Regions from separate parts of the Propionispora vibrioides genome, predicted to be linked through region 1. Evidence: riboswitches for the same ligand, from Rfam matches in the RefSeq annotation. Region 1 holds a riboswitch; each other region holds the start of a gene.

Region 1 (4,285 bases):
ATGTTCAATCCGTACGGTACCGATTTGTCTTCCCGGATGCGTCCTACGGCCACATCGTTCTTGCCGGAGGTAAGCAGCGGCATAGGATATACCATATCTGCCGGCGCATCCTCCACCACAACACCGGGGAAAGCGCTCAACAATTCCCGGGCCTCCTGGGCCGACAACGGCTCTGCCAGTTCCAGATTAATCGACTCGGAATGACTGCGGAACACCGGGACCCGCACAGCCGTGGGCGAAATGCCGATGGTATGGTCACCCAGAATTTTGTGTGTCTCATGAACCATTTTCATCTCTTCCTTGGTATAATCGCCGTCAACGAACACATCAATCTGCGGCAACAGATTAAAAGCGATTTGGTAATGCTTCGGCAGGCTGGCGCCGGGCAGGATGTTGGCTTCGACCGGTGCCCGTTGGATATGGGCAACCACCTGATTTTCCAGTTCATCAATCGCTTCTTTCCCGGCACCGGAAACGGCCTGATAGGTCGATACCACGACCCGTTTGATCTTCGCTTTGTCATAAATCGGCTTTAATGCCATCAGCATAATAATGGTAGAACAGTTCGGATTGGCGATAATGCCCTGATGTTCCTTGATCGCCTCAGGATTCACCTCGGGAATGACCAAGGGCACCTTCGGGTCCATGCGAAAGGCGCTGGAATTGTCGATGACGACGGCACCACGCTTTACAGCCTCGGGTGCCAGAGTCTTGCTCGCCGCACCGCCGGCAAACAAAGCAATCTGTACATTGTCAAATGATTCCGGTTTGGCTTCTTCCACAGTATAAGTTTTTCCCATAAAGTCGATTTTTTTACCTGCCGAACGGGAGGAAGCCAACAGCTTCAATTCGGCAAACGGAAAATTACGCTCTTCAATCAGTTCCAGAAATTCCTTGCCTACTGCGCCAGTAGCCCCGAGTATTGCAACATTATATTTTTTCATTCCCAATCGCTCCTTTTCCTGTAGTGCGTGTCTTTAAACTATCCGAAACGCTCCCTGACAGCGCTTTTTGTGCCATACTTCGCTAAAATTTTTGGAAATAGGGGCCGCTATTCCTGCAAAATTTTATCTCGTCTGGCGCAAAAATCACTCGCCATGGATCATTCCGTTAGTTTGAAGACACGCCCTAGCACCGTTCATACTCACCATATTATGCATTAGTCCAAAATGTTCTCCAGGCCGCAAACCAGGCCCGTGATAGTAAGTACCCGCTTGCAGGCAAGCACCACGCCGGGCATGAACGACTCACGGGAGATCGAATCATGACGGATGGTCAAAGTCTGCCCCAAGCCACCGAAAATAACCTCCTGGTGGGCGACATAGCCAGGCAGTCTGACGCTATGGATACGGATACCCTCCAGTTCACTGCCTCGGGCACCGGCCAGTTTTTCCTCTTCGTTCGGATGGCCCTGTTTTAAGAAACCCCGCTTTTCGGCAATCAACTGGGCCGTCCGCAGCGCCGTACCGGAGGGAGCATCCAGCTTCTGATCATGATGCAGCTCGATAATTTCCACATGAGGAAGATATTTTGCCGCGTCCTGCGCCATTTTCATCATCAATACAGCCCCGATGGCAAAGTTAGGCGCAATCAACGCGTTGACCTTTTTATCGCTGCATAACCGCCCTACTTCTGCCAAATCATCCGCTGATAAACCGGTTGTGCCCACAACAGGACTTACGCCACAAGTAATAGCTGTGCGAATGTTGGGCATCACTGCGGCGGGATTAGTAAAATCAACCATAACCTGCGGTTTGGTCTCGCTGATAACCGTCTGTAAATCCTTGCCTACCGTGACGCCGATCTTGCCTATACCGATCAGTTCGCCGGCATCGGCAAAGCTGGAGTTCACATCCATAGCACCGACCAGTTCCAATTCCTTGTCATTATATACAGCCTTCAACACTTCACGGCCCATTTTGCCGTATGCGCCGCACACCATTACTCTAATCACAAAAGTCCACCTCCTAAAATAATAAAAGACAGCCGGTGAATGCTTATCTCACCGGCTGTCTTATTTGTGATTAGACAGCCAAAACCATGACATCAGGAAATATAACAAAAGAATATCCCCTGCCGTCGATTTGAGATAGCGCTCCACCAAATACCACTTTGGTGACAGTCTTAAACCTATTCGATGTAAGACCAGTATACAAGGCTTGGCCGCCTTGCTATACTTCGGCAAACAACCCTTTCCTTTCAGATCATCGACACCACTCTAGCTGAAAGTACTCATCTTGTTCGCACCTCTACTCCACCCCGCGCAGGATGAGGTCTATTTATTTTACGTACATTGTATACTAAGCGTTCCATCAGTGTCAATCTTTTTGCGAAAAAAATCACCGACCGCCGCTTAACTCGCCTTTACTCCTACGGAGTAAAGGCGAGTTAACCGCTGGAACCGTTTAGTCAGTTCCAGATTTTACAATCACTATTTGGTATTGTGACTTTCCACTTCACTGGCCCCGTTTTGCCGCAATACCTGTGCGGCGGCATTTACCTTGGCAGCGTCGGCGCGGATAACGGCCAGCGTATTGCCCTGGGCCACACTTTCCTCATACCGGTGACTAGCCTCAGCCGGAATGCCCCAATCAATCAGGCCGCCGGCAATACCGCCAGCCACAACACCACTGATGGCTGCCGCAATCGGACCGGCGGCGATGACCGGACCAATCCCCGGAATAGCCATAGCCCCGGCACCCAGTAGCAGACCGCCAATACCGCCAATGGTGCCGCCCGTCAAAGCACCGTCGGTAATATCATCGTTATAATATTCGGTTTTGCCTTCTCCTTCCTGCTTTTTGCTGACCAGATTGATCTCTTCAGTGGTAAAACCCTGTTGACGCAATTGCTGAGCAGCCTGCTCGGCGCTACTGCGTGACTTAAATACCCCAACGACACTTTTCGTTCCTTTACCGGCAGCTTGCGAAGACTGGGTGCTGTTTGACGCACCGGCATTCTGACTGCTGCTTGAGGTAGCTGTTTGATTCTGTGAGGCATTTTGTGCCTGCATGCCGTTTGTTGCCTGTCCCTGCGCACCGGCGGCGTTCTGGCCGCTGCCTGAGGAAGCGCCGGCGTAACTGTTAACGACTGCACTGTTGGCAGTTTGTTGCGTAGAAGACTGGTTGCTTCCGGAATTGTTCATAAACAGACCTCCTAACATTGAAGTATGAATTGGACAAAATCCAATTCTACCATGTTAGTTTGTCCATTCCGCCGCTTACTATGTATTGCCGGCTCGACGAAACATGCGGGAATTCGATACTTCTCCCGCCTGCTGCAACTCAATGATTATGACATCGTCGCCAATTTTTTTAACACTGTCCCAGGGAATGGCGGAAACCTTCGTATCACTTAAAAAATGCAAAAAGCTCTGACTCACCGGCAGAATCATGGAGTCAATCTCTCCGGTCCTGGCATCAAACGTAAGCTCACACTCGTTAATGACTCCCAGCCGCGCTCCGTCACCGATATTGATGACTTCTTTTCCCGATAATTCACTTAACCTCATATTTTCTTTCACTCCTAATTCTTGTTAAAAAGGCGCATAACCAGGGGCTGCACGATGGCCAGGCCGATGGCCAGACAAGGCAGCGGGTCCATAGCAACGCCCAGCAACAGGATCTTTTCCGGAACATCAATCTTTAAAAACGAAAGCAACATAATGAGCGACAGATAAATGCCGCCAGCCGCCGCCAGCAGCTCCTGCACAGCCAGCGACAAAGGGGATGCCTTGGGTTCCACCTTGCCGGCCTGCTGCCGCAGCCAGCACATGCGCAGCCAGATGGATACAGGCAGCATAAGCGCCAGTGTAAAGAAAATAAGCAAGCTAATCAACCCCGCACCTCCACTGCCAGTGTCCTTACATCGTATGGCGGAGCATAAAAAAATATGTATAGAAAAAGGGCTGTCGCCAAATGATTTGTTTATTTATAACAGCCTGTATATGTGAAAAAATAACTTATCGTTCTTTTGGCATTGCCCCAAAAGAACCAAAAGGGCTAGGCCTGTCCTCCAACATACTTGAAAAATTGCCGGCTTACTAAAATCCATAAACTCGCTTCGCTCAAACAAATGGATTTCTTAACGTAAGCCGGCAATTTTTCATCCTGCGGAACGTATGTTTCCGGAAAAGGCCGAACAGGAAACCAAAACAGGCTGTTGCTTTTGAACGCAACAGCCCCTTTCACAATGAACCCTACCGGCCCGTGCTGCCGAAGCCGCCGGCACGCTGGCCGGCCGGCTCCGTATCATGATCTGCCGTTAAGTATTTATAAAAAATCCC
Region 2 (4,285 bases), on a different contig from region 1:
GCGGAGTATTCCCTGCTGCCCCGTTCCACGCAGACCCGTAATATCCGTGAGGCGGCCAAAGGAAAGATTACCGGCCGTACCCATGAAATTCAGCGGTTAATCGGCCGGGCCATGCGCAGCGTGGTAGACTTGAAGGCATTGGGAGAACGGACGATTTGGCTGGACTGCGATGTTCTGCAGGCTGACGGCGGCACCCGGACAGCTGCCATTACCGGTGCGTTTATCGCCATGGTTGATGCGGTAAATACCATCTATAAGCAAGACAAGGCTTTTCCGGTCAGGGACTTTCTGGCGGCAATCAGCGTAGGCGTCATTGGCAGCGAAACAGCCCTGGATCTTTGCTATGAAGAGGATTCTCATGCCGCCGTGGATATGAATCTGGTAATGACCGGCAGCGGTACCTTTGTCGAGGTGCAGGGAACGGGAGAAAAAAGCGATTTCAGCCGCCAGCAGTTGAATGAAATGCTGAATTACGGTGAAAAAGGCATCCATGCATTGATTGATTACCAAAAGGACATTCTGGGGCCGCTGGCCTGGAAGGTAGGGCGTGAACCGTGAAAGAGATAGTGATTGCCAGCTATAATAAAGGGAAGGTCGCCGAGTTTAAGAAAGCCTTGGCTCATTTGCCGGTTACCGTGCTTTCCTTGGCCGACTTTGACCGTATTCCGGAGGCAGTGGAAACAGGCAGCACGTTTGCCGAGAATGCGGTGCTAAAAGCGCGGCATTATCAGGAATATACGAAAAAGGCCTGCCTGGCCGACGATTCGGGGCTGGCAGTGGCTGCTTTAAACGGAGCACCGGGGGTACTTTCCGCCCGGTATGCCGGAGAACAGGCTTCAGATACCCAAAATAACGAAAAGCTGCTGGCCGCTATGCAGCGGATAACTGACCGTCAAGCGCGGTTTTGCTGTGTACTGGCTTTTTTGGATACCGATGACACGCTTTTGACGACCGAAGGCTATTGTGAGGGAGTACTTCTTCAGGCGCCGCGGGGAACGGGCGGCTTTGGCTATGATCCCTTGTTTTTTATCCCGGCTTTAAACAAGAGCATGGCTGAAATTTCCTTGGAAGAAAAAAATAAAATCAGTCACCGCGGCATGGCTGTACGGCATATGGTGGATAAGATGGCGGGATATATGTCATGAAAAAGATCGGCGTTATCAGCGATACCCATGGCCGGGGCATTATGGTTAACCAAGCGGTAAAAGCGTTGCCGGATATGGATTTATGGCTTCATGCCGGGGATAACAGTCAGGACATCCGCTTTTTTGAAGGCTTAACAACGGTGCCGGTGGTGGCGGCGGCGGGAAATTGCGACGGTTATCATGCTACCGCCAAGTTAGATGAATTTTTAACCGTGGAGGGAAAAAGCATTTGGCTGACTCACGGTCATCGTTATGAAGTAAAATACGGCACACGGGAGCTGATTGAAAAGGCCCATAATCTTGCGGTCGATATTGTTATTTACGGGCACAGCCATATCCCCGATATTACCTGGGAAGGCGACTTGCTGGTTTTAAACCCGGGAAGCGCCGGCTTTCCGCGGGGCAACGTACCGACTTGCGCCCTGCTTGTGATTGATCAGGGCAAGGTTACGGCTCAGATCATTGATATCAGATAAGAATATATATTGACAGGATATAGGCATATCCTGTATGATAAATTACAAGTTTATATTATTTTGTGGTAGAGGTGCGGTCTATCAATAGTACCTGACGGAGTCTGGCGAACTGTGAAGCCAGGGAAAGGGATAGCCGCCGAAGCTGCAGTCTTGCCAGGGATTGCCGCTGGTCTTGTGTTTAAGAAATACCGGACTGTCGCTTGATGGATATCAAGGGGAGCGCTACTATCTTGCACGTGGGTAAAACTTCCTTTACCATTTCAGCGATTTGTGAGATTGTACGCAAGTCGCTTTTTGTGTTTTATGGCGGCTTCTTGTCCAACTATATTGAGGAGGTTTTAACATGGCGGAAAAGAAACTACCATTTTCTAAAGATGAAATTCACAGGATTATTGAGGAATATAAAACGCCTTTTCATATTTATGATGAACAGGCTATCCGGGACAATGTGCGCGCTTTATTGAACGCCTTTGCCTGGGCGCCTGAATTTAAGGAGTATTTTGCCGTAAAAGCGACTCCCAATCCTTCCATTATGGAAGTTTTGCGGGAAGAAGGCGTTGGGGCCGACTGCAGTTCGCTGGCGGAACTTTTGCTGGCGGAAAGAGCCGGGCTGCAGGGAGAAGAGATTATCCTTACCTCCAATGATACGCCGGCCATTGAATTTAAGAAAGCCCGTGAAATGGGTGCCGTGATCAATCTGGACGATATCAGTCATATCGATTATCTGGAAAGACATGCCGGCATCCCAGAGGTGCTTTGCTTCCGCTATAATCCGGGCCCGCTCCGGGAAGGCGGCAATGCTATCATCGGCAATCCGGAGGAATCCAAATACGGACTGACCAGAAAACAATTACTGTCGGCCCTGGCCATTGTGAAGGAAAAAGGGGTAAAACGCTTTGGCCTTCATACCATGGTTGCTTCCAATGAACTTGATCATAATTTCTTTATTGAAACCGCTCATATGATGTTCGATCTAGTGTTGGAAGTCAACCGGTCATTGGGTATCCGCATAGAGTTTGTCAATTTCGGCGGCGGTATCGGTATTCCGTACCGGCCGGAGCAGGAAGCAGTCGATCTTGAACGTCTGGGCCAGGGTATCAAGCAGGCGTATGAGGAAAAGATCGTGGCTAACGGACTGCATCCTTTAAAACTGGCGATGGAATGCGGCCGTATGGTTACCGGTCCTTATGGTTATCTGGTATCCACCGTTTTGCATAAAAAGGAAATCTACAAAAATTATGTCGGACTTGATGCCTGCATGGCCAACCTGATGCGTCCCGGACTTTATGGGGCCTATCATCATATTTCGGTAGTCGGCAAGGAAGACTGGCCGAAAGGGTATATTTACGACGTAACCGGCTCGCTTTGCGAAAATAATGATAAGTTTGCCATTAACCGCAAGCTGCCAATGATTGATATCGGCGATGTCGTGGTAATTCATGATGCCGGTGCCCATGGGCACGCTATGGGCTTCAATTATAATGGAAAGCTTCGCTCCGCTGAGTTGCTGCTGCGGCCGGACCGCAGTGTGAAATTGATTCGCCGCGCCGAAACAATTGAAGATTATTTTGCAACGCTAGAGTTTTAAAACAGAGAGTAGTGTTGAGAACGAGATTCTCGGCACTACTTTTTATCTTTTATTAGGGCATGCCTGAAAACCATCCGAAACGCCCCCTGACGGTAATTTTTACACCATACTTCGTTAACATTTTTTGCAATAGGGCCCACTATTCCTTCAAAATGTTGCCTTGTCTGGCGCAAAAATTACTCGCCACGGAACATTCCGTTAGCTCTCAGACACGCCCTAGGAAAGAACTGTGGGATTCCGATCGCTTTACGAATAGACAGTCCTAAAAAATCCGATAATATTGCCAAGAGTTTGCTTGTTTTTTTTGTTCAGAACAGAACAATAAATTGTTTACTGTTTTATGTAGATAATTGGCAAACCAATTTATCTATGGTATACTAAAGCGTAGATTGTACTGGTTAACGGTAGGTTACCTATGTGAGTGAAAATATGAACTTGCAGAAAATCCATCTAATAGGGTAGGATAAGCCGATAGACCAAGTTAACGTACAAATAAAAAATAACGGGGGGTATTGGATGCGCACGCTCGAGGTTGACCAAATTACGCAGGCAATAGCCAAGATGTGTATGGAGGCTTGCTATTATCTGCCGGAAGATGTTTACAGCGCACTGGTAAAGGGACAGCAAACCGAAGAATCTCCGCTGGGAAAAGACATTATCGGTCAAATTATTAAGAATGCCGACATTGCCAAAAATGAGGACAGGCCGATCTGCCAAGATACTGGCATGACGGTCATTTTTATGGAAATTGGACAGGATGTCCATTTTACCGGCGGCTGTTTGGAGGACGCGGTGAATGCTGGTGTAGCCAAAGGGTACACCGAGGGGTATCTTCGTAAATCCGTTGTGGCGGAACCGCTCTTTAATCGCAAAAATACTACGAATAATACACCTGCAGTACTTCACACGTCCATTGTTCCCGGTGACAAGGTAAAAATTAAACTGGCGCCGAAAGGCTTTGGCAGTGAAAACAAAAGTGCTTTAAAAATGCTTGTGCCAGCCGATGGTGTGGAAGGCGTGAAAAAGGTGGTTTTAGATACCATTATCCACGCCGGAGAAAATCCGTGTCCACCGAT
Region 3 (4,285 bases), on a different contig from region 1:
GCCGGATATGAAACCGCTGGTGCTGCTGTCGGCACTCCACGATATTGGCAAAGTGGCCATCCCCAGGGATATACTGGGGAAACAGACAACCTTGTCAACTGAGGAATGGGAACTGGTCAAAAGCCACAGCGATATCGGCTACCGAATGGCGCAGGCCATCGGGGAGGCGGTGTTGGCCGAGGTTATTTTGGCTCTTCATGAACGCTGGGATGGCAAGGGTTATCCTTATGGCATAAAGGGTGATAAAATTCCCCTGCTGGCCAGGTTGTTTTCGCTGATCGATGTATTTGACACCGTTACTCATGAACGTCCCTATGGCGCTGTTATGACCAGGGCGCAGGGCGTGGCTCATGTTGAAACAGGCAGCGGCGGCCAGTTTGATCCGCAGCTAACCGAGCAGTTTGTCCGCTTTATGCGGGAGAGGAAAAAAGTGATCTAGTACCGTATCAGCTCTAATCCTGTAGGATGATGACGAGCAGATTTCCCGTAGGGCAAAGGCCAAGGAAAGAGGTATACCGGAGTAGGCCGGTTGACAATAACGACACAGGACGGAGAAAACTCCTTGGGACAGGCTAAATGGAATGCTTATAGCTTATAATAAGGCGGGCTGGGCGCGCGAAAGCGGCGCGATCAGCCCGTTTTTATGTTTTTTCGGTTCGGATTAGCAACTGGATTGCCGGACGGTTGTGTTTTCCGGGAGAACACAGTGGGCGGCTGAAAAAATCAGATAATAGGCGCCGGATCGGCTGTGTATGCGGTATGTTTTTCTATGTCTGTCGCCAGTAGACAGGGATAACAGCGTTAAATAGGGTGATTGTGTACTTTACACAGAGGACATAGTTATGTATAATTTACTGAGTGTAAATAAGTTGGGAGAAAAAAGTAACGGAAGTGGAGTGAAGTAAGCATGAACCATCCTAATGCGGAGGAAGGAAACATTCAGCGGGGTCTTAAAAACCGTCATATTCAGATGATTGCGCTGGGCGGCGCCATCGGCACAGGCTTGTTTTACGGCTCGGCCTCAGTCATCAAGCTGGCGGGACCGGCCATTACGGTATCGTACTTAATCGGCGGCATCATTATTTTCTTTATCATGCGGGCCTTGGGTGAGATGTCGGTGGAACAGCCGGTATCGGGTTCCTTCAGTCAGTATGCCTACCAATACTGGGGTGAGCTGCCCGGGTTTATTGGTGGCTGGAATTACTGGTTCAACTATATTGTAGTCAGTATGGCGGAGCTTGCCGTTGTCGGCACTTATGTGAATTACTGGCTGCCGGATATCCCCATCTGGGTATCGGCGCTGGTCTGCCTGGTGGCAATTACCGCCATCAATCTCATTCATGTGAAAGCCTTCGGCGAGTTTGAGTTTTGGTTTGCCATTATCAAGGTGCTGGCTATTGTCGGCATGATTGTGTTTGGTGTAGCTATTATTGTTTTCGGCTTTGGCCACGGCGGCGTGCCGATTGGTCTGGGTAATCTCTGGCAGCATGGCGGCTTTTTGCCTAACGGTGTTTACGGCGTTATTTTATCGTTGGTCATGGCCATGTTTTCTTTTGGCGGCGTGGAACTGATCGGTATTACCGCCGGTGAAGCGGAAAACCCGAAGAAGTCCATCCCTCAGGCAATCAATCAGGTGGTTTGGCGGATTTTATTATTCTACGTCGGAGCGTTGACCGTTATTTTGGCTATTTTCCCCTGGAATGAAATGGGGACTCAAGGCAGCCCTTTTGTGCAAATCTTTACCCATGTGGGTATTCCGGCTGCAGCCCATTTGTTGAACGCAGTTGTGCTGACGGCTGCCCTGTCCACCTATAACAGTGCACTATACAGCAATGGCCGGATGTTGTACGGTCTGGCCCTGCAGGGAAATGCCCCGCGGCTGTTCGCCAAATTGAATACCTCCGGTGTTCCGGTAGCTGCCATTTTGGTATCGTCAGGCGTTACGCTGTTTGCCGTTTTACTCAGCTATATCGATCCGGACCGGGTGTTTTTGTATTTAATGGCTGTGGCGACTATCGCCATTATCATCAACTGGGCTATGATCCTGTTGGTACAGCTTAAATTCCGGCAGCAAAAAGAGGCCGAAAAAGTGGTACTGACCTACAAGCTGCCCTTGTATCCCTTTTCGTCCTATATCAGCCTGGCTTTTCTGGCCTCCATTTTAGTCATCATGGCTTTAATTCCCGATATGCGGTATTCGCTCTATATCGCACCGGCCTGGCTGCTTTGCCTGTACATCGGTTATCAGGTAAAGGCCAAACGGCAAAGTGAGCCTGTACGAAACTATTAAAAATAGCAATTTAGTGTACAAAGTCCGGAATTTGTTTTTATTTTTAGCACAAAAACGTAAAAGTCTCTTCCTAAAATACAGGTGATCAAGTATAATAAAAGTTAGTTTAATACGGTGATCAGATAGAGGTGCGGGGATTATGAAACTGCAGTGAGCTGGCTGGCGATAAACTGCAGGGGAGGAATACCCGCCGAAGCGGCCGTGCCCTGGCCAGGGCGGCTGCTGGGGTTGTATTGAATAAATACAACACTGTCATCCGGGTTTCCCACCATTGGATGAAGCGCTATCTCACAGAAAGTTTTACTGCGCTGGTTTATGCGGTAATCGTACGGTTGTGAGATGGCTCACGACCGTTTTTTTTTGTGTGTGAGCGGAAGGAATCGGTTATGGCGGGTAGGCTGCAGGTCATTAAGACTAGGAGGTATTATATGTATAAGCAGGAAGATATTTTGAAAGAGCTTTGCCCGGCCAAACCGGAACTAAAGCGGGAGATGAAATCGCGCCATTTGATGATGATTTCCATTGGCGGGACGATCGGCACCGGCTTGTTTTTAGGTTCGGGACAGACGATCAGCCAGGCCGGCCCGGCTGGTGCCATCATCGGATATTTGTTTGGCGGCTTTGTTATGTATATGGTGCTGCTCTGTCTGGCGGAGCTTTCGGTGGCTATGCCGGTTTCCGGCTCGTTTCAAAGCTATGCGTCCCAGTTTATTTCGCCTGGCGTAGGCTTTACCACCGGTTGGCTGTACTGGATTAACTGGGCGGTCTGCATTGCTGCCGATTTTACGGCGGCCGGAATTATCATGCATAACTGGTTTCCCCAGGTCGACACCTGGGTGTGGAGCGGCATTTTTGCACTGGGACTGGCTTTATTGAATGTTATTTCCGTCAAGGCCTACGGCGAGGCTGAGTTCTGGTTTGCCGGCATCAAGGTTGCCGCTATTGTGACTTTCATTGTTGCCGGAGCCGGCCTGATGTTCGGTTTTACCGGTCATGAAGGGGCTATTGGACTCAGCAATTTCAATACCGGCGGCGGTATTTTCCCCAATGGGTTTTCGGCGGTGTTTCTGACGATGATTGCCGTTTCCTACTCCTTTCAGGGAGCTGAACTGGTGGGCATTGCGGCAGGCGAATGCAAGGAACCGGGCAAAAACGTGCCCCGTGTCATTCGCGGCATTACCTACAGGATTATGATTTTCTACATTTTGGCGATGATTATTCTGGCCGGAACGATTCCCTGGCAGGAAGCCGGCGTATTGGAAAGTCCCTTTGCTCACGTGTTCGGACGCATTGGCATTCCCATCGCTCAGGATATTATGAGCTTTGTGGTGCTTACTTCGGCATTATCGGCCGGCAATTCCGCCCTTTACGCCTGTTCGCGGTTATTGTGGTCAATGGCCCAGGAAGGTCTGGCACCCCGCTTTCTTGGTCAACTGAACCGCAACGGTGTTCCTTTTTACGGCGTTATTGCTACGCTGATTCTGGCATGCCTGTCGCTGCTGACCAGTGAATATGCGGCAGACACCGTCTATCTGTGGCTAATGGCCAGTACCGGCCTGACCGGCTGCCTGATCTGGGTTATTATTGGCTGGTGCCAGATGAATTTCCGCAAGAAATTTCTGGCGGCAGGCGGTTCGGTGAAGGAACTGGTATTCCGGACGCCCTGCTATCCGCTGGTACCGATGCTGGCCATCGGGCTGAACATGGTCGTCATTATCAGTCTGTACTTCGACGAATCCCAGCGTATCGTGCTGTATACCGGCTTTCCATTGCTGGCAGCCATTTACCTGTTCCATGAAATTTTCCTGAAAAAAAGGGCTGCCGTAGCTCCCGCTGCGGAATAACAGGCCTTTTGCCGCAAAACGGTTGACGTGAAGCCGTTTATGGTATAGAATATAAAAATCATAAGATAGTTTCTAAAGGGGAGTAGCTCTTGGAAACAGAGTCAACATACTGGCGGTTTCCCGTCTGGCTCTGTTTGTTGGCTTACCGTCA

Evidence for each region. Region 1 has a riboswitch for lysine ahead of dapB (4-hydroxy-tetrahydrodipicolinate reductase). Riboswitches for the same ligand answer to the same signal wherever they lie in the genome.
Region 2: linked by a shared signal. The riboswitch ahead of BMW43_RS02935 (diaminopimelate decarboxylase family protein) and the one ahead of dapB (4-hydroxy-tetrahydrodipicolinate reductase) in region 1 are both predicted to bind lysine.
Region 3: linked by a shared signal. The riboswitch ahead of BMW43_RS07875 (amino acid permease) and the one ahead of dapB (4-hydroxy-tetrahydrodipicolinate reductase) in region 1 are both predicted to bind lysine.

What each region holds. Positions count from the first base shown of each region.
Region 1 is NZ_FODY01000005.1:111,093-115,377, forward strand. It holds gene BMW43_RS06140 (aspartate-semialdehyde dehydrogenase) at 1-944, opposite strand, end outside; gene dapB (4-hydroxy-tetrahydrodipicolinate reductase) at 1,160-1,954, opposite strand; lysine riboswitch at 2,083-2,260, opposite strand; gene BMW43_RS06150 (hypothetical protein) at 2,432-3,145, opposite strand; gene BMW43_RS06155 (YlmC/YmxH family sporulation protein) at 3,224-3,511, opposite strand; gene BMW43_RS06160 (hypothetical protein) at 3,526-3,837, opposite strand; gene dut (dUTP diphosphatase) at 4,199-4,285, opposite strand, start outside.
Region 2 is NZ_FODY01000002.1:221,347-225,631, reverse strand. It holds gene rph (ribonuclease PH) at 1-558, shown strand, start outside; gene BMW43_RS02945 (XTP/dITP diphosphatase) at 555-1,145, shown strand; gene BMW43_RS02940 (metallophosphoesterase) at 1,142-1,621, shown strand; lysine riboswitch at 1,680-1,854, shown strand; gene BMW43_RS02935 (diaminopimelate decarboxylase family protein) at 1,965-3,209, shown strand; gene BMW43_RS02930 (fumarate hydratase) at 3,726-4,285, shown strand, end outside.
Region 3 is NZ_FODY01000007.1:92,582-96,866, reverse strand. It holds gene BMW43_RS07885 (sensor domain-containing diguanylate cyclase/phosphohydrolase) at 1-439, shown strand, start outside; gene BMW43_RS07880 (amino acid permease) at 908-2,290, shown strand; lysine riboswitch at 2,406-2,584, shown strand; gene BMW43_RS07875 (amino acid permease) at 2,719-4,134, shown strand.